Regions from separate parts of the Pseudoalteromonas sp. 2CM37A genome, predicted to be linked through region 1. Evidence: predicted binding sites of a transcription regulator. Region 1 holds the regulator's gene; the other holds the start of a gene.

What was found. Region 1 encodes MetJ, which represses methionine synthesis genes. Its sites were predicted from a motif close to TAGACGTCTAGACGTCTA; they were not measured.
Positions count from the first base shown of each region.
Region 2: the regulator MetJ is predicted to act here: its motif matches at 2,597-2,614, upstream of MTF68_RS09525 (methylenetetrahydrofolate reductase).

Region 1 covers NZ_JALNTJ010000003.1:66,530-78,008, forward strand. The annotation lists gene MTF68_RS07710 (malic enzyme-like NAD(P)-binding protein) at 406-1,647, shown strand; gene metJ (met regulon transcriptional regulator MetJ) at 1,709-2,029, opposite strand; gene metB (cystathionine gamma-synthase) at 2,298-3,545, shown strand; gene metL (bifunctional aspartate kinase/homoserine dehydrogenase II) at 3,552-5,897, shown strand; gene MTF68_RS07730 (PBP1A family penicillin-binding protein) at 5,952-8,468, opposite strand; gene MTF68_RS07735 (pilus assembly protein PilM) at 8,600-9,679, shown strand; gene MTF68_RS07740 (PilN domain-containing protein) at 9,667-10,239, shown strand; gene MTF68_RS07745 (type 4a pilus biogenesis protein PilO) at 10,229-10,834, shown strand; gene MTF68_RS07750 (pilus assembly protein PilP) at 10,831-11,367, shown strand; gene MTF68_RS07755 (type IV pilus secretin PilQ family protein) at 11,354-11,479, shown strand, end outside.
Region 2 covers NZ_JALNTJ010000003.1:464,331-475,809, reverse strand. The annotation lists gene MTF68_RS09530 (pitrilysin family protein) at 1-2,398, opposite strand, end outside; gene MTF68_RS09525 (methylenetetrahydrofolate reductase) at 2,658-3,614, shown strand; gene MTF68_RS09520 (sensor domain-containing diguanylate cyclase) at 3,692-4,669, opposite strand; gene MTF68_RS09515 (DEAD/DEAH box helicase) at 4,725-5,975, opposite strand; gene MTF68_RS09510 (DUF3581 domain-containing protein) at 6,302-7,003, opposite strand; gene MTF68_RS09505 (hypothetical protein) at 7,171-7,563, shown strand; gene MTF68_RS09500 (hypothetical protein) at 7,568-7,867, opposite strand; gene gltX (glutamate--tRNA ligase) at 8,029-9,513, opposite strand; gene MTF68_RS09490 (glutaredoxin domain-containing protein) at 9,559-9,918, opposite strand; gene MTF68_RS09485 (GGDEF domain-containing protein) at 9,974-10,948, opposite strand; gene proB (glutamate 5-kinase) at 11,301-11,479, opposite strand, start outside.

The DNA.
Region 1 (11,479 bases):
GTTCTTATTCTGAATATGCATAAACCTTTGCAGACAAACTCTCAATTCTTCTCTATATTTTTTATACGTTAATTTTTAACCAAGCTGCTAAAAGTGCTTATCGTGGCGATATTTGTTTTTAACGGTGATAAACGCGCCATATTGGTGCATTTTACTATTTTACTATTCTGCTATTTTACAAAAATATTGGCAGGGTAAAATGAACCTCAAAAAGCACTTTTTGAATGAATTTTTATTTGTTTAATATTGATAACTTTTAGCGAAGTTGCTGATAAATCACTTAAAATTAACGGATATAGCATATAACAGGATAGACCTGATATTGCTTGGAATTTAAAAATAATAAGAGTATCTTAGCCCCATACTCCCTCTCACTTAACTTAAATTGCAGGATACCATCGCGTTATGTCAGATTTTCGTGAACAAGCATTACACTACCACTCTCACCCCGTTCCAGGCAAAATCAGCATTGAGCTAACAAAACCAGCCGAAACGGTGCAAGACTTAGCATTAGCATACAGCCCTGGTGTTGCAGAGCCTGTGCGCGAAATTGCAGCAGACCCAGCCAATGCATATAAATATACCGGTAAAGGTAATATGGTTGCGGTGATCAGTAATGGTACGGCAATTTTAGGTTTGGGTAATTTAGGGCCATTAGCCTCTAAACCTGTTATGGAAGGTAAGGCGCTTTTATTTAAACGTTTTGCTGGCTTAGATTCTATTGATATTGAAGTTAAGCATCGCACCACCGAAGACTTTATAAATACAGTGGCTAATATTGCCGATACGTTTGGTGGTATTAACTTAGAAGATATTAAAGCGCCAGAGTGTTTTGAAATTGAAAAAGCACTTATTGAGCGTTGCAGTATTCCGGTTTTTCATGATGACCAACACGGTACCGCTATTGTAACTGCGGCAGGTATGCTTAACGCCTTAGAAGTGCAGGGCAAATCAATAGAAGATGCCATTATTGTATGTTTAGGTGCAGGCGCTGCAGCGGTTGCTTGTATGGAGCTGTTAATTAAGTGTGGTGCACTACGCGAACATATTTATATGCTAGACCGCAAAGGGGTTATTCATACTCGCCGCGATGACTTAAACGAATACAAACAGCTTTTTGCTAACAATACAGATAAGCGTACTCTACAAGATGTAATTGCTGATGCTGATGTGTTTGTAGGTGTATCGGGTCCTAACTTACTTGCACCTGAAGATCTAAAACTAATGGCTGATAAGCCAGTGGTGTTTGCATGTTCAAACCCAGATCCTGAAATTGCACCTGAGCTTGCGCACAGTGCACGTAAAGACTTAATTATGGCAACGGGGCGTTCTGATTTCCCTAACCAAGTTAATAATGTTTTATGTTTCCCGTTTATTTTCCGTGGTGCACTTGATGTGCGTGCAAGCGCAATTAACGATGAAATGAAAATAGCCGCTGTTGAAGCTATTCGTAGTATTGCTAAAGAGCCAGTGCCTGAGCAAGTATTAAAAGCAGCGGGTGTAGAAAAGCTCGAATTTGGTGCAGACTACATTATTCCTAAACCGATGGACCCGCGTTTATTACCACGTATAGCCAAGGCGGTTGCTATTGCTGCTGTTGAATCGGGCGTGGCACAAATTGACTTACCGGAAAATTATATGGCGTAATATATAGCGCTTAAACAAAAAAACCTCAGCATGCTGAGGTTTTTTTGTTTAAAAAGACGTTTTATTCTTCGTCTAAAATAGGCACTTCTAAACCCATTTCTTGCATTATTTTTTTAACTTCTTCAGGTACTTTTTCTGCGTTATCTTTACGTAGGTCATCATCATTAGGTAATGGCTGGCCTGTAAAGGCATGCAAAAACGCTTCGCATAGTAACTCGCTATTTGTTGCATGACGCAGGTTGTTTATTTGACGACGTGTACGCTCATCAGTTAATACTTTTAATACATTTAGCGGGATCGAAACGGTGATCTTTTTAACTTGCTCTGATTTTTTCCCGTGTTCTGCGTATGGGTGAATATACTCACCATTCCATTTAGCCATAAGATGTATCGTTGCCTCAGATTATTAATTTCTCACACGGCGTAAAAAGCGTGTAAATATGCGTGAAATTCTATCGTTTTAAAAAAGATAGTCAAATAATAGATAGCAATCTATCTTAATAAGCTGGCTGTAATAGTAAATACAGCTTTCTTGAAGTTTTACGCGTCTGTTATTTTTAGCCATCTAGAGCTTTAAAAGCTTTGACTTATTATAATGGATAACTTACTCTTTTAGACGTCTAAACTTCCAAATTAATCAGGTGACGAATATGAGCGAAAAAAACAAAGCAACCATTGCTGTTCGAAATGGGGTTGATGCCGATAAACATCATGGCGCCGTTGTACCGCCAATTTATTTATCGACGACTTATTCGTTTGCCGATTTTGATACTAAGCGCGCATACGACTATGGACGCAGTGGTAATCCTAATCGCGATATTTTAGCTGACACTCTAGCAGAGCTTGAAGGTGGCGCACGCGGAATTATTACTGCTACGGGCATGGCAGCAGTGCACTTAGCCACACAGTTATTAAATAACAATGATACATTGGTTATTCCTCACGATTGTTATGGCGGTAGCTACCGTTTATTTACGTCGTTAGAAAAGCGCGGCTTGCTTAAACTTAAAGTGCTTGATTTAACTAAACCAGAAAGCCTAGAACAAATTTTAACCATTAAACCTAAATTAATTTGGATAGAAACACCAAGTAACCCTGTGCTGCGCCTAACGGATATTAAAGCCGTGACGGATATAGCAAAACAGTGCGGTGCATTAGTGGCCGCCGATAACACCTTTTTATCACCGGCATTACAAAACCCAATTAAGTTTGGCGTAGATATTGTTGTGCACTCAACCACTAAATATATAAACGGCCATTCTGATGTTGTAGGCGGTGCAGTTGTTGCTGCTACACAAGAGCTTGGTGATGAGCTTGCTTGGTGGGCCAATAACATTGGTATTACCGGCGCACCATTTGATAGCTATTTAACGTTACGTGGTTTACGTACTTTAAATGTGCGTTTAAAACAGCACCAAGAAAATGCCCTGGCAATTGCTAAATACCTAGAAAGCTCTGAGTATGTTAGCCAAGTTTACTACCCAGGCCTTGAATCGCATCCTCAACATGCACTTGCTAAAGCCCAACAGCTTGGGTTTGGCGGTATGGTTAGTTTTGATATTAAAGGCGATGTGGATGATGCTGCGGCGTTTTTAACAAGCCTTAAAGAATTTAGCTTAGCAGAATCGTTAGGTGGGGTTGAGAGTTTAATTTGTCATCCTGCGACCATGACTCACGCAGGTATGGAAGCTCAAGCACGTTTAGAGGCGGGTGTGGGCGATACGCTAATTCGTATTTCGGTCGGTATTGAAGATGTAGAAGACCTACTGGCTGATTTTGAACGTGTATTTAACCTAGTTAAACCTGGGCAAAATAAAAATGTAGGGCGTGTTGGTAAAGCTGCGGGCAATGCCAATGGTGATGTAAAGCAGCAGGCTGCTCATCCAGCTTTGTGGTGATTGAGTATGGTAAAAAGTGTACATAAATTTGGCGGCTCGAGCTTAAGCTCGGGCGAGCGCTATCAAAGTGTGGCAAAAATAATTATTGGCCACACACAGCCTGGCGATTGCGTGGTTGTATCTGCTGCGGGTAAAACCACCGATACATTGGTTTCTCTGTGGCAAAGTTATCAACAACAAGATAAGCAAGCTGTGGCTGATATTTTGCTGCAATTGAGTAATCACCAAACAGCATTAATTGAAGAGTTATTACAAGCCGATGCTAAACACACGGCTTTAGCTGTGTTAGCGCAAGAGCTAAGTGATGTAGCGGAGCAAGCCAGCAAGCAGCAGTTGCAAGAGGCGGCCTTACTGGCGCATGGTGAGCTGTGGTCTGCGCGATTATTGGCAGCCTATTTAACGCAATTAAACATTCAAGCGTGTGCTCATGATGCTAGAGCGCTGTTTAGTGTAACAAGCGGGGAGCTTTTGCATGCGCAAAACAAACAGCAATGCAGCCAAGTTATTGATGCAAATAAAATTAACGTAGTAACAGGGTTTATCGCAGCAAGTGCTGATGGTAAAACAGTTACGCTTGGGCGCAATGGCAGTGATTACAGCGCCACCTTATTAGCCAATTATTGCGACGCACAAAATGTATGTATTTGGACTGATACGCCAGGGGTATTTAGTGCTGACCCACGAAAAGTTGAAAAGGCGATTAAGTACAACAAGGTGTGCCGTGAACAAGCTAACTTATTAGCTCGATTGGGTAACCCTGTTTTACATGCTAAAACGCTTTCGCCTTTAAAAAACAGTAATATTAAACTGGCTGTACGTAGTAGTTTTGATGTGCAAACTGCCCCTACCGATATTGTAAAACAAGGCAAAGCTAAGCAAAAACGTTTTATTACTACATTACAAAACGTTGATTTACTGCTCGTTGAAGGCCTTAACGCGGGTGAAGTGGCGCATGTTAGCCAGCTTATTCAGCACAGCCTTCATCATTTTATACATAACGGGGATACATACTTAGTTGTGCCCGCGGGTGCAACGCATCAAGTAGTGAGTTATTTTGCTGGGCGAGCAAATATAAGCGAGTCTAATTTAAATGGCTGCGCGGTGGTTGCGCCTACGCAAGATGTTTACACACTAAGTACATTAGCGGCTGAGGTTTTAAATCAGCAAAGTATTCACCCTCGTTTTATTCATCAAGATACAGGCTATACATTGCTGTTAACGGATCAGTTAATAGAAAGCGATGTACTTAGTTTATTGCACGAAAAATTAATTAATAAAGGCCAAGAAGTTGCCCTGGTTGTGGCTGGCTTAGGTAATGTAGGCGATGAATTTTTAAGCCAGCTAGATGCTCAATTTAAACGATTGTCGGGCGATTATAGTATTAAGCTAGTTGGGTTAATTCGCTCGCAACATATGCTATTTAATGCCTCGGGTATTACACTCGGACAGTGGAAAAAACAATGGCAGCATAATGCCGTTGCTTATGAGCAGGCGGATTTATTAAGTGCATTAAACGAACTTGATTACGAGCACAAAGTTGTTGTTGATATAACGGCAAGCGAGCAATTTAGCCAATTATACACTGACTTTGTTGAGCGAGACTGCCATTTAATAAGTGCTAACAAGTACGCAGGCACTGCTGCATCTAATTGGTATAACGCGCTGCGCCAAAGTATTAGCGAGCGTAACTTGCATTGGCGCTACAACACCAGTGTTGGGGCAGGGTTGCCGATTAACTTTGCGTTGGCCGATTTACAAAATAGTGGCGATAAAATTACGCGTATTGAAGGTGTTTTCTCGGGCACACTCTCGTGGCTATGCAGTAAGTACGATGGCAGTGTGGCATTTTCTGATCTTGTTCTAGAAGCGCAAAAAATGGGCTTTACAGAGCCTGATCCTCGCGAGGATTTATCGGGCCGCGATATGCAACGTAAATTGCTGATACTTGCACGCGAGCTTGGCATTGAATTAGATTTAAATGATATAAGCTTACAAGCATTAATGCCTGATGAGTTAGCCCAAGGTTCATGGGATGACTTTTTAGCGAATAAAGATAAGCTAAATGCCTTTATTAAACAACATGCCGATGCGGCAAATGCTCAAGATGCTGTACTTAGGTATACCGGTTTATTAGCATTAGAGCAGGGTAAAGTATCGGCGAAGGTAGGTATAACTTACGCGCCTAAAGGGGACGCCTTAGCTAACTTAACACCTGGCGATAATATCTTTGTTATTAATAGCCAGTGGTACAACGAAAATGCCTTAGTAATACAAGGCCCTGGGGCAGGCAAAGAAGTGACCGCCGCGGGAGTGCACTCTGATTTATATTGGTTAGTTAAAAACTTAAAATAGCGCAGCAAATATTAATAGTAAAACGGCAGCTTGTGTAAGCTGCCGTTTTTGTTTTTAGAATAACTCTTCTTCTGTTTTTGTATCTTCTTCAAAAATATCAGTTGGCTGAGACAGCACATACTTTGTAGGCGCAGTGCCTTTTTCAAAATATTCAAAGCGACTGGTGTAGTCGTTTTTATGGCTTAACAGACCTGTTTTTAAATCGATACGAATTGAAACTAGTCCTTCAGGAGGCTCTATTGGCGCCTCTGGTGTGTCCTCAAGCGCCACTTTCATAAAATCAACCCAGGCAGGCTGTGCCGTTTTGGCGCCCGATTCAGCACCAGAGATTTGACTGCTATCTAGGTTGTTATTATAGGTTGAGCGTCCTAACGAGTTACCTGGGTTGTCAAAACCAACCCATACAGACGTTACTACATTGCGGTTAAAGCCGCTAAACCAAGTATCAACAGAGTCATTGGTTGTGCCTGTTTTACCCGATAGATCGCGTCTATCTAATGCTTGCGCACGCCAACCTGTCCCGCTCCAGCCTGTTTTATGGGTCCAGCTACCGCCACCCCATACTGCGCTGTGCATTGCTTCAGCAATTAAAAAAGCATTTTGCTTTGAAATAACACGTGGTGCACAACGTGGTTGCGTGGCTGTATCATCTGTTATGTCGGTATCTAGGTTGTTGTTGGCAAAGCTATCCATTGCTTGAGAGACGGGTAATAGCTCGTCTTCATCGCAAGCAAGAGCCGGGTTTGCTTTAAATAGTACATTGCCATAGGCATCTTGAATTTCAGATATAAAGTAAGGTTCAATTAAGTGACCGCCATTAGCAAATGCGCTCATGCCGCGAGCAAGCTCTAATGGCGTGATTGATGCACTCCCTAATGCTAACGATTCACTGCGGTTGATATCAGCATCTTTAAAACCAAACTTAAGCAAGTGATCGGCGGTGCGTTGTAACCCTACACCGCGAAGTAAGCGCACAGAAATAACGTTTTTAGATTGTGCAAGTGCACGGCGAATACGTATAGGGCCATTATAAACGGCTGGGCTGTTTTTTGGTCGCCACGCTACACCTAAACTTTTATCCCACTGGTTTATTGGCGCGTCGTTTAAAATAGAGGCCAATGTATAGCCATTTTCGAGCGCAGCAGAATAAATAAAGGGTTTAATATTAGAGCCAACTTGGCGTTTAGCTTGTACCGCTCGGTTGTATTGGCTTTGCTCAAAACTGTAACCGCCTACTATAGCTTTAATACGACCATCTTGTGGGTCGAGTGAAACAAGTGCACTGGCAGCTTCTGGTATTTGGCTTAGTAGGTAACTGTCGTCGTCATTTTTACGCAGCCATATTTGCATGCCAGGGGTAAGAATGTCAGTAGCGGCTTTAGGGGCAAAACTTTGGCGGTAGCGAGTAATGTATTTGCGCGCCCATTTTAAATTATCCCAATCAAGTGTGGTGCGCTGGCCATTTTTTAAAATAACGTCAGCGGTTTTCTCTGCCACATTTAACACCACGCCAGCATGCAAATCAGCTATTTCTTTAACAGGTTTTAGCTTTTCTATAATTTGCTGCTCACTTAAGGCGGGCTGTGTTTCTGGATCCCATAACACGTCTACAGACCCACGAAAGCCATGACGCATATCGTAGTTATGTAAATTATTAACTAAAGCTGTTTGCGCAGCCTTTTGAACTTTAGACTCCACAGAGGTAAATATTTTAAAGCCAGAGTTATATGCTTTTTCTACACCGTAGCGCTCAACCATCTCAGCACGAACCATCTCAGAGATATAAGGGGCGTAAAGGTCTATCTCAGCACCGTGAAAATAAGCAGTGATAGGCTGGTTAGCCGCATCGTTGTATTGCTGTTGCGTAATATAGTTTTCAGTAAGTAAGCGACCAAGCACTACATTACGACGTGCTTTAGCTCTAATTGGGTTACGAATCGGGTTAAGCGCCGAAGGGGCTTTAGGTAAACCGGCAATCATTGCTATTTGTGCAAGAGTTAGGTCTTTTAGCTCTTTGCCATAGTAAACTTGAGCAGCAGCACCAATACCAAATGCACGATTACCTAGTTCTATTTTATTAAGATACAGCTCAAGAATTTCGTCTTTTGTTAATACACTTTCAATATGTAGGGCTATAAAAATCTCTTTAACTTTACGAATATACGCTTTTTCTCGTGTTAAAAAGAAGTTACGAGCAAGCTGCATAGTAATGGTACTCGCGCCTTGTTTTTTCTCACCTGTTGAAATTAACACAATAGCAGAGCGGACAATACCAATAGGGTCTATACCAATATGGTCATAAAAACGGTTATCTTCTGTGGCTAAGAAGGCATTAATTAAAGGTTGAGGTATTTCGTCTATAGTAACGGGGATGCGGCGTTTTTCACCAAATTGATTAATTAAGAGTCCATCTTTGGTAAAGACTTGCATAGGGGTTTGTAATTGCACGTCTTTTAAAACTTGCACACTGGGGATATCAGGTTTAACGTAATAATAAAGGCTGATTAAAGTGATCAGACCAATTAACGTGCAAATGATAAAAAATTGTAATGTTCTTTTTAATAAAATCACTTATATTTCCCTAAATGGACTCCCAATTGCGAGTTTAGACTGCTAGTATATATTGATTAAAAAATGAATAATATTTTTTACTATAAAAATTATAACTTGTTTATTATTAAAACAAAGGTCAAGTTGCAAACATGCTAAGTCAACTATTTCAAAAGCCATTACCTGCGATGGTCGGAATTGATATCGGATCGCACTCTATCAAAGCAGTGCTTTTAAGTGAAATTGAAACGGGATTTCGACTAGAAGCACTTGCAATTGAACCCATGCCAAAAGGTGCAATGAGCGAGCGCTCTATTCAGGATATCGAAGCAATTGGTAACATAATTACAAAATTAAAAAGAAAACTACCAAAATCGTTAAAATCAGCGGCAGTGGCTGTATCAGGACAAACCGTTATCACTAAAGTTATTTTTATGGATGTTTCATTAAGTGACGCTGAATTAGAGTCGCAAATTGAAATAGAAGCTGACAGCTTAATACCTTACCCCCTTGATGAAGTGAGTTTAGATTTTGAAAAGCTCTCTACCAACGAAGCCGACCCGAGTAAAATGAATGTGTTGTTATCTGCTGCGCGTACAGAAAGTGTTGAGGCCCGTGTGGGCGCACTTGAAGGTGCAAACTTAACCGCTAAAGTGGTTGATGTTGAAAGCTATGCGTTAAGTAGAGCGATGGAGGTGTATTATCAGCAACTGCCAAGTGATGCCTTTAATAAGTGTGTTGCCGTGGTAGATATTGGCGCTGTTTTAATGCTGGTGAGTGTCGTTCAAGCGGGTGAAACAATTTATACCCGCGACCAAGTATTTGGTGGCGACCAATATACTAATAGTATTGTATCTTATTATAATAAAAGTTTTGATGAGGCCGAAATAGGCAAAACGACGGGTGATTTACCTGCTAATTATACTTTTGAAGTGCTGGCACCGTTTCAGACATCACTATTGCAACAAGTGCGCCGTGCGGTACAAATGTTTTTAACAACCACAGGTAAAGATCAAGTAGATTATATAGTGCTAACCGGCGGTACATCAATGATAGACGGTTTAGATAGGTTGTTAATTGAAGAGCTCGGTATTCATGCTGTGGTGGCTGAACCGTTCGCTAATATGGAAATTTCGCCAAAAGTAGACAGAAATGTAATGCAAAGAAATAGAACGCAGTTTGCAATTGCTACTGGTTTGGCATTGAGGAGCTTTTCATCATGCCACATATAAATCTATTGCCGTGGCGAGAGCTACAACGAGAAGAATCAAAAAAGAAATTTATAACTATATTAATAGCAGTAGTACTAGGTAGTTTTGCAAGTATGTACTTACTTAGCTCTTTTTACGCGGGTTTAAAAGATGGGCAGAACTTAAAAAATAATTATTTAAGCTCAGAAATCAGTACTCTTGATAAAAAAATTAGTGAGATTAGAGATCTCGATAAGCGAAAAGAGAATTTACAACAACGAATGCGGTTGATTGAAGAGCTACAAAGCAGCCGTAATTTAGGTACTCAAATTATGGATGAAGTAGCTAAAATTGTTCCTCAAGGCGTGTATTTAACTAAGCTTGAGCGGCGTGGTACACAAATACATGTGTTAGGGCGCAGTGAATCAAACAATCGTTTATCTACTATGCTACGTCAGGTACAAGGCTCTTATCTATTAGAAAGGCCAATCATGCAGGGCATTGTGGCAGGCGATCAAACATCACGGTTACTCAGTGATTTTAATATGGAGTTTTATGTAAAGCCATTTGATAAAATTGGTGAGGTAAGTGATGAACCTTGATTTAAAAGCCTTAAATGAAATAGATTGGAATGAAATTGAGCTCGACAACATTGGCGAGTGGCCCGTTGCGGTAAAAGCAATTTGTTGCTTATTTGTCGCCGGTTTAGTGTTGTTTTTTAGTTACAGCTTATTGGTATCTGATGAAATAGACAGCTATCACAGCGCGGTAGCAAAAGAAGTCGAGCTGCGTACTACCTACAGAACTAAATATGCTGTAGCCAGTAAGCTTGATATATATCGCCAGCAAATGGTTGAGATGGAAGATAAGTTTTCACAACTACTAAAGCGATTACCTACCTCAAATGAAACCCCTGGCCTTTTAGACGATTTATCTTATGTAGGTACTACTAGCGGTTTAACATTTTTGAAAATTGGCTGGTTACCTGAAATCGAAAAAGAGTTTTATACCGAGCTGCCTATAAAAATTGAAGTAATAGGTACTTACCATGAGTTTGGTGAATTTGTAGGAAAAGTAGCCCAATTACCACGAATTGTAAGTTTACATGACTTTTCGATTGTATCATCTGGTGAAAAGCAACTAACATTCAGTGTGGTAGCAAAAACGTATCGTTATGAAGAAGGGGTTAAAAAGTGAGACTAGTCCCTTTATTATCATTGTCTGTTTTATTGTTGGCAGGTTGTAACGACGATACGTCTGAGCAAAAAGAATTTATTGACCAAGTTAAGGCCAGCACCACGCCTAAAGTTGAGGGAATACCTGAATTAACGCAGTTTGAACATTTTGAATATAATGCATCGCAGTTGCGTAGTCCTTTTGTGGCTCCACAGCCTGAAATTATTCAAAATAAACTAACGCAAATTAAAAATTGTTTACACCCTGACCCTGATAGAGTGAGAGAGCCACTAGAAAAGTATCCGCTCGATAACCTATCAATGAAAGGTACATTAGGCTCTAGCGGTCAAATGTGGGCACTGATCACCGCAGCGGATGAAACGTTGCATAGGGTAACGGTAAATAATTACTTAGGCACGTATGACGGTAAAGTTAAGTCTGTAAGTAGTGATTATGTAGAACTAGTTGAATTAATCCCTGATGGGTCGGGTTGTTGGAAAGAGCGGCTGACTAAATTGGAAATGTTAGAGGCGGCAAATAATGGCGCAAATTAATAATAAAAAAGGTAAAACCCACATGTATAAGGATGTACTTTGGCATCATCGTTTTCAAATGGTGTTATTTGTCATATTGGCTCTTTTTGTTGTAAAAACAGCGAGTGCAGCG
Region 2 (11,479 bases), 400 kb from region 1:
GGCGTAACCAAATTTGGAATATTTGCTCAGAGCGCCCTAAGTTTGCATCAGGCTTAGTTTGAAACATGCCACGTGGGAAGTACTCAATGTAGGCGTAATCGCCGTAGTTCATACCACGTGTTTGACGAATTCGCTCATACAGGTATGAGTTAGAACTGCGGTGCTCACCAAAGTACGAACGCATCAGCCAAAGGGCTGTCCAATCTTCACTACTACGAATAGTATCAATTGGGAAACCAAACGATACCGCAGTAGATTGCGCCGACTTTTCTACAATCGTGGCATGGTGACCTTTAAGCTCTGGCGCATCAGGAATACTTAAACGGCTTTGCTCGCCTTTAGGTAAGGTTGCTAAGTCGCTCATGATTTCTGCTTTAAGCGCTTTTGGCACAGCGCCAATTAAACCCAGTGTTAGTTTAGATTGGGTAAGCTCTGTGTTGTAAAATGCTTTTACATCATCAAGCGTTAGTGCTTCTAAATCCGAAATATCCCCGTAATTGTAGCTTTCGTATGGGTGACCTTTGTAAAGTGCGCTGTAAAGCACTTCTTTACCTAGCTCTTCATCATTAGAGGCTTTTAAGCCCGATTTAATACCGTCGATCATTTCTTTTTTAAGGCGCTTAAAGTCATCGTCTCTAAAGCCTGGGTTAAGTAACTGATCGCTTACAAGCGCATACCATGTGGCAGCGTTATCTTTATGAATGCGCCCTTGGAATGACAGCATTTCTTTATCTATTTGATAACCAAAGCTGCCAGCAAGCGGATAAAGCGCTTTTTGTATGTCTTTGTAACTCGTACTTTGCGAGCCACCTTGAGCAAGCATAGCGGCGGTGAGCGCAGCAACCCCTTTTTTACCTTGCGGGTCTGCAGCAGCCCCTGTATTGAATAAAAAGTTTACATCAATCAGCGGCGAGCTATTCGTTTTATCAAGCACTTTAAATACGGGTGCCTCGGGCGCTTTATCATGCTTAGCGACTAATGCATTTAAGCTTGTTTCTTGTTCAAAGCCTGGCGCTTTATCAAGTGCAGACATAGTTACGGTAGTACGCGCGTCATCTACAAAATATTTATTAGCCACAGCTTTAATATCTTGTGCTGTGATGTTGTCGGCCGATTTATAAAGCTGGTTGATAACCTCTGGGTCGCGCTCAAAATGCATATAACTTGCAAGGGTTGATGCAATCGCTTGCGATGAGTCTAAGCCGTTAATAAAGCTGTATTTAAGGTTAGACTTTAAATCACTTAGTTTTTGCTCATCAACAAGTTCGGTACGTGCTTTTGCATAAGTGCGGTTAATAGCATCGCGTGCTTTTGCTAAATCATCTTCGTTTTCTACTTTTACAAACACATGTAGTAAGCCAGGATCTTTTGTCTCTGGATTGTAGGTAAACATTTGACTCGCTATTTGTTTATCAACAACTAGCTCTTGGTATAAATCGGAGTTATTAGAAAAATAAAGCTGTGAGATTAAATCAAGTGCGGCTCTGTCCTTTTTAGCAGGCTCCCATGCAGCCCCCTTGTAAGATACAAGCAACCAATGACCAGGCAAACCTTCGTTTTTCTCATGTACATATTTAGGTGCTTGCTGCTTTGGCTCAGCTTTAATATCGGCAACGTAATCGCCTTTTTTCCAGCCACCCCAATGTTTTTTAACCATAGCCATTGTGGCTTGTGGGTCAACATCGCCCACAATCACTAGCGATACATATTCAGGCTTATAAAACTTATCAAAAAATTCTTTACCGTAAGCCATTTGATCTGGCATGGCTTCTATATCTTCAAAAAAGCCCATGGTGGTATGTTTATAAGTGTGCGTATCAAACGCTTCTTCGCGTACTGCGCTCAATAACTTACGAATTGGGCTGGCGTTATTTTTTAAATATTCCCCTTTAACCGTTAGCGCTTCGGTTCTAAATTGCTCTTCGGTGTAGGTTAAGTTTTGAAAAATATCGGCTTCAATTTCAAGTACTTTATCAAGGTGCTGCTTTGAAAAGTTTAAATGGTAGTTTGTGTAATCGTTAGTGGTGTAAGCACGGTTATCGACCCCTGCATTTTTAAATATGGCAGTGTATTCGTCTTGCGGAAATTTTTTAGAGCCTTTAAACATCATGTGCTCAAAAAAGTGAGCAAAACCGGTTTTACCTGCTTTTACTTCATTACGTGAGCCAACCGATACCGGAATTTGCAGCGAGACGACATCGGGGTAATCGGTTTTAACAACCATTACACGTAAGCCGTTATCAAGCTCTTCGATTAAGTACTCTTGCGAAAATACACGTTCGTCAGCTTTTGTTGTTTGCTGTTGTTGTGCCGTTTGGGTGTTTTCGCTTTGCTGTGTTGCGCAGCCTGTTAGTGCCAGCGATACCGCTAAGCTTGTTGCTAGTAATTTAAATTTCATTGCTGTCCCTTTTTAAATTGAGCAAATTTGTTATTAGGTTTAATGCTAACTCGCTTAGATTATGCCCCAAAGCCACTAAATATAAGAGCCCATCGGCTATTTATAATGTAAACAACTGTGTCAATTCCCTATTTTAAAAACATTTAAGTATGAAAAAAACTCAAGTTGATTGAAAAACTTTCATTAAATAAATCTATCTAGACGTCTAAATGGCTGTTATATTAAGTTACATACATTGGACTAAGCTGGAATGAGGATTATGGCTTTATCACTACAAGAAAAAATAGAAGACACCAATCAAGGTGTTTATCTTATTGGTACTACTCCACCTAAAATTGGTACTGATAAAGCGCAACTAAAAATCATTGCAGAAAAACTACTTGCTCGCTTACACGAAATTGAATACGACGGCGTGATAATTTACGACATTCAAGATGAAAGTAGCCGTACAGATAAAGCACGCCCATTTCCGTTTAAACAAACTGTAGACCCACGTGAATACAGCCACTTACTACGTAATTTATCTGCTCCAGATGTCATTACTTACAAAAGTGTGGCACAACGTGGTGTAGAGGAATTTAAAGGCTGGTTGGATGAAACTAAAAACGACTACGATTTAAAAAATGTCGTTTTAGTGGGTAGCCCCTCATCGGTAGGTGATATAAAACTAAGCTTGCCCGATGCCTATAAAACATTGGCAGAGCAAAGTGATGACTTCTTTTTAGGGGGCGTTACCATTGCTGAGCGACATTCAAGTAAGCGAAATGAACACGAGCGCCTTATAGAAAAAACAGCACAAGGTTGTCAGTTTTTTATATCGCAAGCGGTTTACGACGCGCAAGCAACTATAGAGCTAATCACAAGTTACGCGCGTACCTGTAAAGCACAAGGTATTACACCAAAACGGATTATTTTAACGTTTACGCCATGCGGTGGCGATAAAACCTTAGAGTTTATGCAATGGTTGGGGATCTCAGTGCCAGAGGCCACTAAATGGCGCATGCTTGATGCAGACAATACCTTAAGTGAATCTGTACGTATTTGCCGAGAAAATCTCGACCTAATACTCAAAAGCTGTGCGCACCTAGATGTGCCACTAGGCTTAAATATTGAAAGCTTAACAAACCGTAAAGAAGAAATTGACGCATCAATAAACTTATACCGTTTATTAAAAGCCATTATGGAATTAAACCTAGCCGAAAAACAAATCGCTTAAAGCCTAATTCACACCGTTTATAGCAAGCCTAATGGCTTGCTTTTTTGTTGCTATGTTTAAGTGTATTACTTTTATTATTATGCTTTTTTAGCCAATTTGTACGCTTGTTTATTTTTATACATTTGGTGATCGGCCAAATTTAATAACGTATCAAAAGGTTGCTTTTGTTTATTAGTAAAACTTTCGCCTATGCTAAGTGTCAGCGCGCACACGTTGTTTTCTAATAGTGCGTTTTTATACTCAATTTTTATTTTATCAATAATATGGCTAAGCTTACTTCTATCACTAATTTGCATCACAGCTACAAATTCATCGCCGCCTAAACGCCCTACTATATCAGCCTCTCTTAAATGTGTTTTTAAGGTATTTGCTAAGAGGATTAACGCTTGGTCGCCTATTTCATGGCCATAAGTGTCGTTTAGTTTTTTAAAGTCGTTTACATCAATAAACAAGCAACACACATCAAAACCTAAACGCAGCGCTAAATTAAGTTTGTGTTGGGCAAGTAAGCTAAGTGCACGGCGATTATAAATATTGGTAAGCGGGTCGAGCATGGCTATTTCGCGCATTTGCTCAAAGCTATAAATAAGGGCTAAATCGTCTTCAATTAAATCACGAAGCTGCTCTATTAGCTCAAAATATTCATCGGTGTAACTGGTTTTTTTTGAATCTTTTAAACACAAGGTGCCAAATACTTCACCTTCAGGCCAGTGAATTGGCAAGCCTAGGTAGGATTCAACGCCATCTTCAATAACCTCGGGCATGGTATTCCACTGCGTATCGCTGCGGGTATCGCTAACATACAAAGTGTTGTTGTTTTCGGCTACATATTTACAAAATAAGGGAGTTTCGGGAGGGAGTATAGGGTTGGTTTCAAAGTGTGAGCCACCTTCATTAGCTCTAATAACTACACGATAACCTTTACTAGTAGCCTGAACTATATAACCAGAGGGGGCCGAAAAAAGCCCCGTAATAAGATCAATGGTTTTTTGCCATTTATGTAATGATATTTGGCCATCGATACCAGAAAACGCCCACTGATCTGTTTCAAACATAACTATACCTCAGCTATTTAGTGGCCTTAGTATAGCCAAATAAATATGTCTAAGGCTACTTTCTGCGGCGTTTACTTGGTGCTCTTTGCCCGGTAATGCGCTTTTTATCGCGATCTTTACGCGCTTTGTTGGTGTTTTTACGGTTATCTTTAGGTGGCTTATTTAAATCTGGCTCGTAACCTTCTAGCCATTGTGGTGCTAAACGGGTATCCAGTAGTACTTCAATTTCTTCCAGTAACCACTGCTCGTCAATACTTACCAGCGACATGGCAAGGCCTTGCTCGCCAGCGCGCCCCGTACGGCCAATTCGGTGTACGTAATCTTCTGCTATGTAAGGTAGCTCAAAGTTTATTACATATTTAAGCGCCGGAATATCTAAACCGCGGGCAGCTACATCGGTGGCAACTAAAACCCGCGTTGTGCCTTCTTTAAAGTTTTGTAATGCACGGTCGCGCGCACCTTGTGATTTATCGCCATGGATAGACTCTGTTTTTAAGCCGTCTTTACACATTTCTTTGGCAAGTTTATCGGCCATTTGTTTGGTACGTGTAAATATAAGTACTTGGCGCCAGTTTTTCATGCCAATCATGTGCGATACAAGCTCACGCTTTCGCTCTTCATCAACTGCGTAAATAACTTGCTCTACTTCAACGGCGGCTGAGTTACGTTTATCAACTTCAATCAGCTCGGGGTTTTTAAGTAGTTTTTTACTCAGCTCAAACACGCTGTCATCGAATGTGGCTGAGAACAATAAGGTTTGGCGATCGCCTGGAATGTGGCGCAAAATACGTTTTATTTCATCAATAAAGCCCATATCCAGCATGCGGTCGGCTTCATCAAATACTAACGAATCAACACTTGAAAGCACCACACTGCCTTTAACGATATGATCAAGTAAACGCCCAGGCGTTGCGACTATCACTTGCGCCGTTTTAAGCGCTTTAATTTGCGGGCCAATACTTGCACCGCCATACGCTAAAGCGCCTTGAATATTTGTGCCTTGGGCGTATTTTTCAAAGCTTGCAAACACTTGCTGAGCAAGCTCACGCGTGGGCGTTAAAATAACCACTCGGGCTATGCCTGGCTCATCTTTTTTTGGTGTATTTAAAAGCTTATGTAGTAGTGGTAATACAAAGGCGGCTGTTTTACCTGTGCCTGTTTGCGCGCTGCCCATTACATCGCTGCCCGCTAATATGTGCGGAATAGTTTTAACCTGAATTGCGGTAGGCGTGGTGTAATTATTTTGCTCAATTGCGGTTAGTAATAACGAATCGAGTTTAAGAGATGAGAACGATGTAGCAGACATAAGCTTAGCTTTAAAATAACAAAGAGCGCTATTGTACGCATATTACGGTACTGCGTAAATTAACCAGCTCAGAAAAGTATTCAGCCTAGCTGCATTCGCTAATCAATAAAAAAGGCGCTAAATAACAATGCATTTAGCGCCTTTTTTATACCAATCCGCTTAATTAAGTGATCTATTTTGAGGACAGATAAACGTGTTGATAGCTAGGCAAAAAATTCGCTATTTAGTTGTTCTAAATGAGAATTTTTTAACGCAGATAGCAACACTTTTAGCCCCTAAAAATGATTAAGTATTATTGCGGATTGGTATTATAATTTAATAACGTTTTAAACCGGTTTTAAGGTGGCTTTTCGCTCATTATAAAACGCGATTAAGTCATCAACCGTTGCTTGGCAGTATTCACGAATACCCGACACCACCATGTGCTTTTCACCAAAACCCACTTTTTCGCCGTTTTCTAGTAAATTAAAGCGCAAGGTAATTTTGCCGCGCTTACCCGTGTACTCAAAACTTGGCTCAGCAAACTCAAGCGTTGGCGTTTGAATATTAATGTTATCAAGGTTAATGATCATCGACTCGTAAATAACCATAGGGCGCGCTGGGTTAATCATTACATTTTGCTTACCCATTAGCGGAATAATTACGTGCGGAAATGCAGCACCAGAAAACTCAACATAATTTTTTATTAAGCTATTAGTAAGTGTTGGGCATTTGCTGGTTTTACCTTCGCGTTTTACCTTTAAAATTACTTTGTCGCCGTTGGTTACATCAAACTCATCATCCCCTTCTGGGAAGTTAAGTTTGGTGTTTTCGTCAACCATACCGGCAAAGGTAAATTCCATTCGCTCACTTATACCGTAGCGGTCTAACACTAAAGAAAAAAGTAAGTCTCCTGGCGCGCAAAACTTTTTGGCATCTTTGTCATGAAGTGGGTTGTAATCATCGGCAACGCACTTTGCGAAACGACACCCTTGCTCACGAGAGATAGAAACATAATCAGCATGCTGCTGAAAGTAAGGACTTAACATAGATTGTTCACTGCTTAAACTGCTTATAACCTGCCCATACTACCAGAAAAAATTTAAAGAGAGGTCGAATCACTTACAAATTCATACAATTAACTTAAGAGTAAATGTTGCGCACACCTGTTTTAGTTAGTAATTTAGGTACCAAACTAAATAAGGGACTAATTATTATGTTACGTGTTTTTGCAGTAATAAGCGTACTCACTACTTTGGCTGGATGTTCTAGCGTGACTTTTCATACCGATATAGATAACGATGTTTTATCTGAGGAAATTGGTACGTACGTTAAAAAACGAGATTTACAACAGTTTTATAGCGACCAAGAAGCACACGAAAGTGGCGCCACACTTTTAGGCCGAATTGAAGGCGAAAGCTGCAATGGCGACGGTAGAGGCGACAATAATATAAGCTACAATCGCTTAAAATCAAATGCTATAGATTTACTTAAAGCAGATACAATGCGCAGAGGCGGTAACGCCTTTACTATAAATTCTTGTAGCGAAATCTCTGTATCGTATTGTGACCTGTCTGTTTTATGCAGCGGACAGGCCTACGACTATTAATAAATTATATATTAAGCGCAAAGCTAAGTAGTACGCGCTTTCCCGACTCAATTTTAGATACGCTATGCTCGTATTTGTCGGGTCTAAATAAATACACCCGGTTAAACCAATTAATAATGCATTTTGAGCATTTAAAAACCCCACCAGCTTTAGGTTTTACTAGTACAAAATTAAGTTTGTAGTAGCGCCCTTGCTGTACTGGATCTATATGGTTCATCACACTGTGATGTGTAGGGTAAGTAACTAGGTTTATTGAAAAGGCATTACTGCTAAATAAAGCTTTGTTTTTTACAGGTGCAATCATGCTGCCTCCTTTTAATTTACATGCAGCATTATAGCATTTGCTAAAGCGCCACGGCTTGCGCTAAACAAGATCAAAACGCGATGACATATAGCCAAACGGCCTGAAACAAAAAAGCCGAGCTTAATTAATAAGCTCGGCTTTTTATAAAGTACGACTAAAGATTATGCACTTGGGTATGTGCGGTACGCACGCTCAATATTTTTAGCCTGCTTTTTAGAAATGCCTAAATGAGCAAGCGCTACACGTAAACGCGCACGTGATAAGTCTGAGCCTAAAATTTCCATTGCATCAAGTACTGACGTTGAAGACGTTTTACCCGTGATTGCTACAAATATTGGCTCTAAAAAGTCTTTAATTTTAAGCTCGTGGAATGTAGCAACTTCTTTTGCAATGGCAAAAATAGCTGGCTTATCAAAACTACGTAAACCTTCAAGCTGCCATACAAAAAACTGTAGCGCTTGGCGTATTACGTTTTCGTCAGCTTTGCCCGCCGTTAACAGTGCTGGGTCGTAAGTTGGAATACCGCCTACAAAATGCCCTGCTAAATCAACCATGTCCGAAAGTGTATTAATACGCGTTTTAGCTTCTGGTAATACTTTAGCTAGCATTTCGCCATTAAACTTCCAATCAACAAAGCGCTGTACAAGCTCTTCATCTGTTAGGTTTTCGCGGATCCACATGCCGTTTAACCAGCTTAGCTTATCAACATCAAATACTGGGCCACCAAGTGATACACGCTTCATATCGAAGTGTTCAATCATCTCGTTAAGAGTGAATTTTTCACGCTCATCTGGCATTGACCAACCCATACGGCCTAAGTAGTTAAGCACGGCCTCTGGTAGGTAACCCATTTCTTTATAGTAATTAATAGACGTTGGGTTTTTACGCTTAGAAAGCTTTGATTTATCAGGATTACGCAGTAGTGGTAAGTGCCCTAGTACGGGTGCTTCCCAACCTAAATCTTCGTAAAGTTTTAATAGTTTAGGTGCTGAGTTAATCCACTCTTCGCCACGGAAAATATGGCTTATTTGCATGTGGTGGTCATCCACTACATTTGCTAAAAAATACGTAGGGTAACCATCGGCTTTTAATAGCACTTGCATGTCTACGTTTTCCCACGGGATCTCAATTTCGTCGCGTAGGTAGTCGTTAAATTTAAAAGTGCCTTCGCTTGGTATTTTCATACGTATAACGTAAGGCTTGCCTGCGGCTAGGTTTGCTTTAATTTCATCTTCGGTGAGGTTTAAGCCACGGCCGTCGTATTTAGGGCGCAGACCTTCTGCCATTTGCTCTTCACGCATTTGGTCAAGCTCTTCGCTGGTTGCAAAACAGTAAAATGCTTTACCTTGCTCAACTAATTGGTGTGCGTATTTTTTGTATAAATCGCTACGCTCTGATTGACGGTAAGGGCCAAATTCGCCACCTACGTCAGGGCCATGATCCCACTCAAGACCTAACCAACGTAAGCTATCCATAATCGCTTGTTCTGACTCTGGCGTGCTACGAACTTGGTCTGTATCTTCAATACGAAGCACAAACTCGCCGCCTTGTTGTTTAGCAAAACAGTAGTTAAATAAAGCAATATAAGCGGTGCCAAGATGCGGGTCACCTGTTGGAGATGGGGCAACACGAGTACGGATTGTCATGATAATGTCTCTTTTAATAAGTGAGATAAAAATTAAGGGGGTCGTTTAAGCCGCTACTTTGTTTAAGTAAGCAATAATATCGTTAGATTCGTATAGCCACTCTACTTGGCCATTTTTTTCTATACGAAGGCATGGCACTTTAATTTTGCCGCCTTGCTCTAACAGCTCTTGACGAAATTGTTGATTATTTTTTGCATCACGCGTTTCTATTTTTAAGCCTTCGCGCTTAATTGCACGGCGTACTTTTACGCAAAACGGGCATGCTTTAAATTGATAAAGTTTAAATTGTGAGGTTTGCTGATCAAGCTGCGCTTGCACATCGCTTGCACGCTTTTTACTGCGAGGAGTAAATACAAAATTAAAGAATAAAATTATACAACCTAAAAACCAACGAACGAATTTCATGTTTTGTGCCTGCCTACAACAATTTAAGGAGCCAGATTTTAGCACAAATTTACAATCAAAAAAGCTCAATACTATTATCGGTGGTCACTTCTTCATTTACCTCAAGCTCGCTATAAGCAGTCACTTTATTACGGCCGCTATTTTTAGAATGATACAGCGCCATATCGGCTTGGTTTACGATACTAGATACAGTATCAATACTTGCCAGCTCTAAAAAGCCAATACTTATTGTAAGCTGCCCAACTTGCGGAAAAGGATACTCAGCAATATTTGAGCGTAAACGGTTAAGTGCTATATGTGCTTGTGCCTCGGTTTTGGTTTGAAATAACACCGCAAACTCTTCGCCTCCATACCTAAAAACGTAGTCTTCTAGCCTAAAGTTATTTTTTAACAGCCGCGCCACAAGTAAAATAACTTCATCGCCTATTACATGGCCGTAGCTGTCGTTTACGCGTTTAAAGTGATCGATATCTGCAATGGCTAAATACCATCGTCGCTTTTCGTTGGTATCATCACGGGGTAATAAAAAGCCTTTGCCTGAGACAATTTCGATCACTTTTTTATCAAAGGTTTGTCTATTTAAAAGCTCGGTTAAAGGGTCTAATCGCGATTTATGTAATAGCCCTAGCTGGTTGGCATAAATATTTAAAATATGCACGGCGAGCATTGTGGTGGTTTGCGCTAACTCTTTTGTGGTTTCTATTAGTAATATGCCAATTACTTTACCAAAGTAATACACTGGCACATACGTAGTTACTACACCTAAGGCACGGCTTACTCTTATTTTGTTTTGGGTTACTTTATTAAGCAGCGCTAAGGCTTCGTTAGACTCTAATACTTTAAGGCGGGTGTGGGTGTTTATTAGCGTAGGCGGTAATTGCGCACTAAAGTGTTTATTAATGTAAATAGCAAAATTTTCAACTTCGAGTAGGTCGCCAATAATCTGCACTAATGATGCATCTAAATCACTTTCTTCTTCTTGCTGAGTTAGACTGATTATCCATTCGTGCCCGCAATTGTTTGCCTTCATTAGTTTGCCTAAACTGTTTTAACTTCAATCAGTTTAGACAAAATCATCAACTTTGCTAATTAATTAACCAATACTTTTTAATTAGGTCGCATTGAGCTATGTGGATTAAAGTTTGTTTTAGCTAAGCGTTATTAAATCATAGCGCGAGCTTTGTAACTTAGTGAGCTCAATAACTACTACGCTGTTATTTAATAACTTACATACAGCAGAACCTAAAACAGCCTATGCTTTGCATTTATGTTTTTGTACAACCAGTTATTCTAAACACAACATAGGCTCTTCCTTGCTTAAATACCGAATATACGGCCGCAACACGCGCTATTTAAAAAGCTAAAGCAAAACCAAAATAAAACTAAAGCAAAACTAAGTCGTCTCTGTGTAGCACCACAGCGCCACTATCAAAGTCGAGTAGCTCACCTATTTGCTCTGAATGAGCACCTTTAATTTTATTTACTTCAACCTGGTTAAAACGTGTTAACCCTCGTGCAATAACTTGGTTGTTGGCGTCTATTAAATCTATTAAGTCGCCCC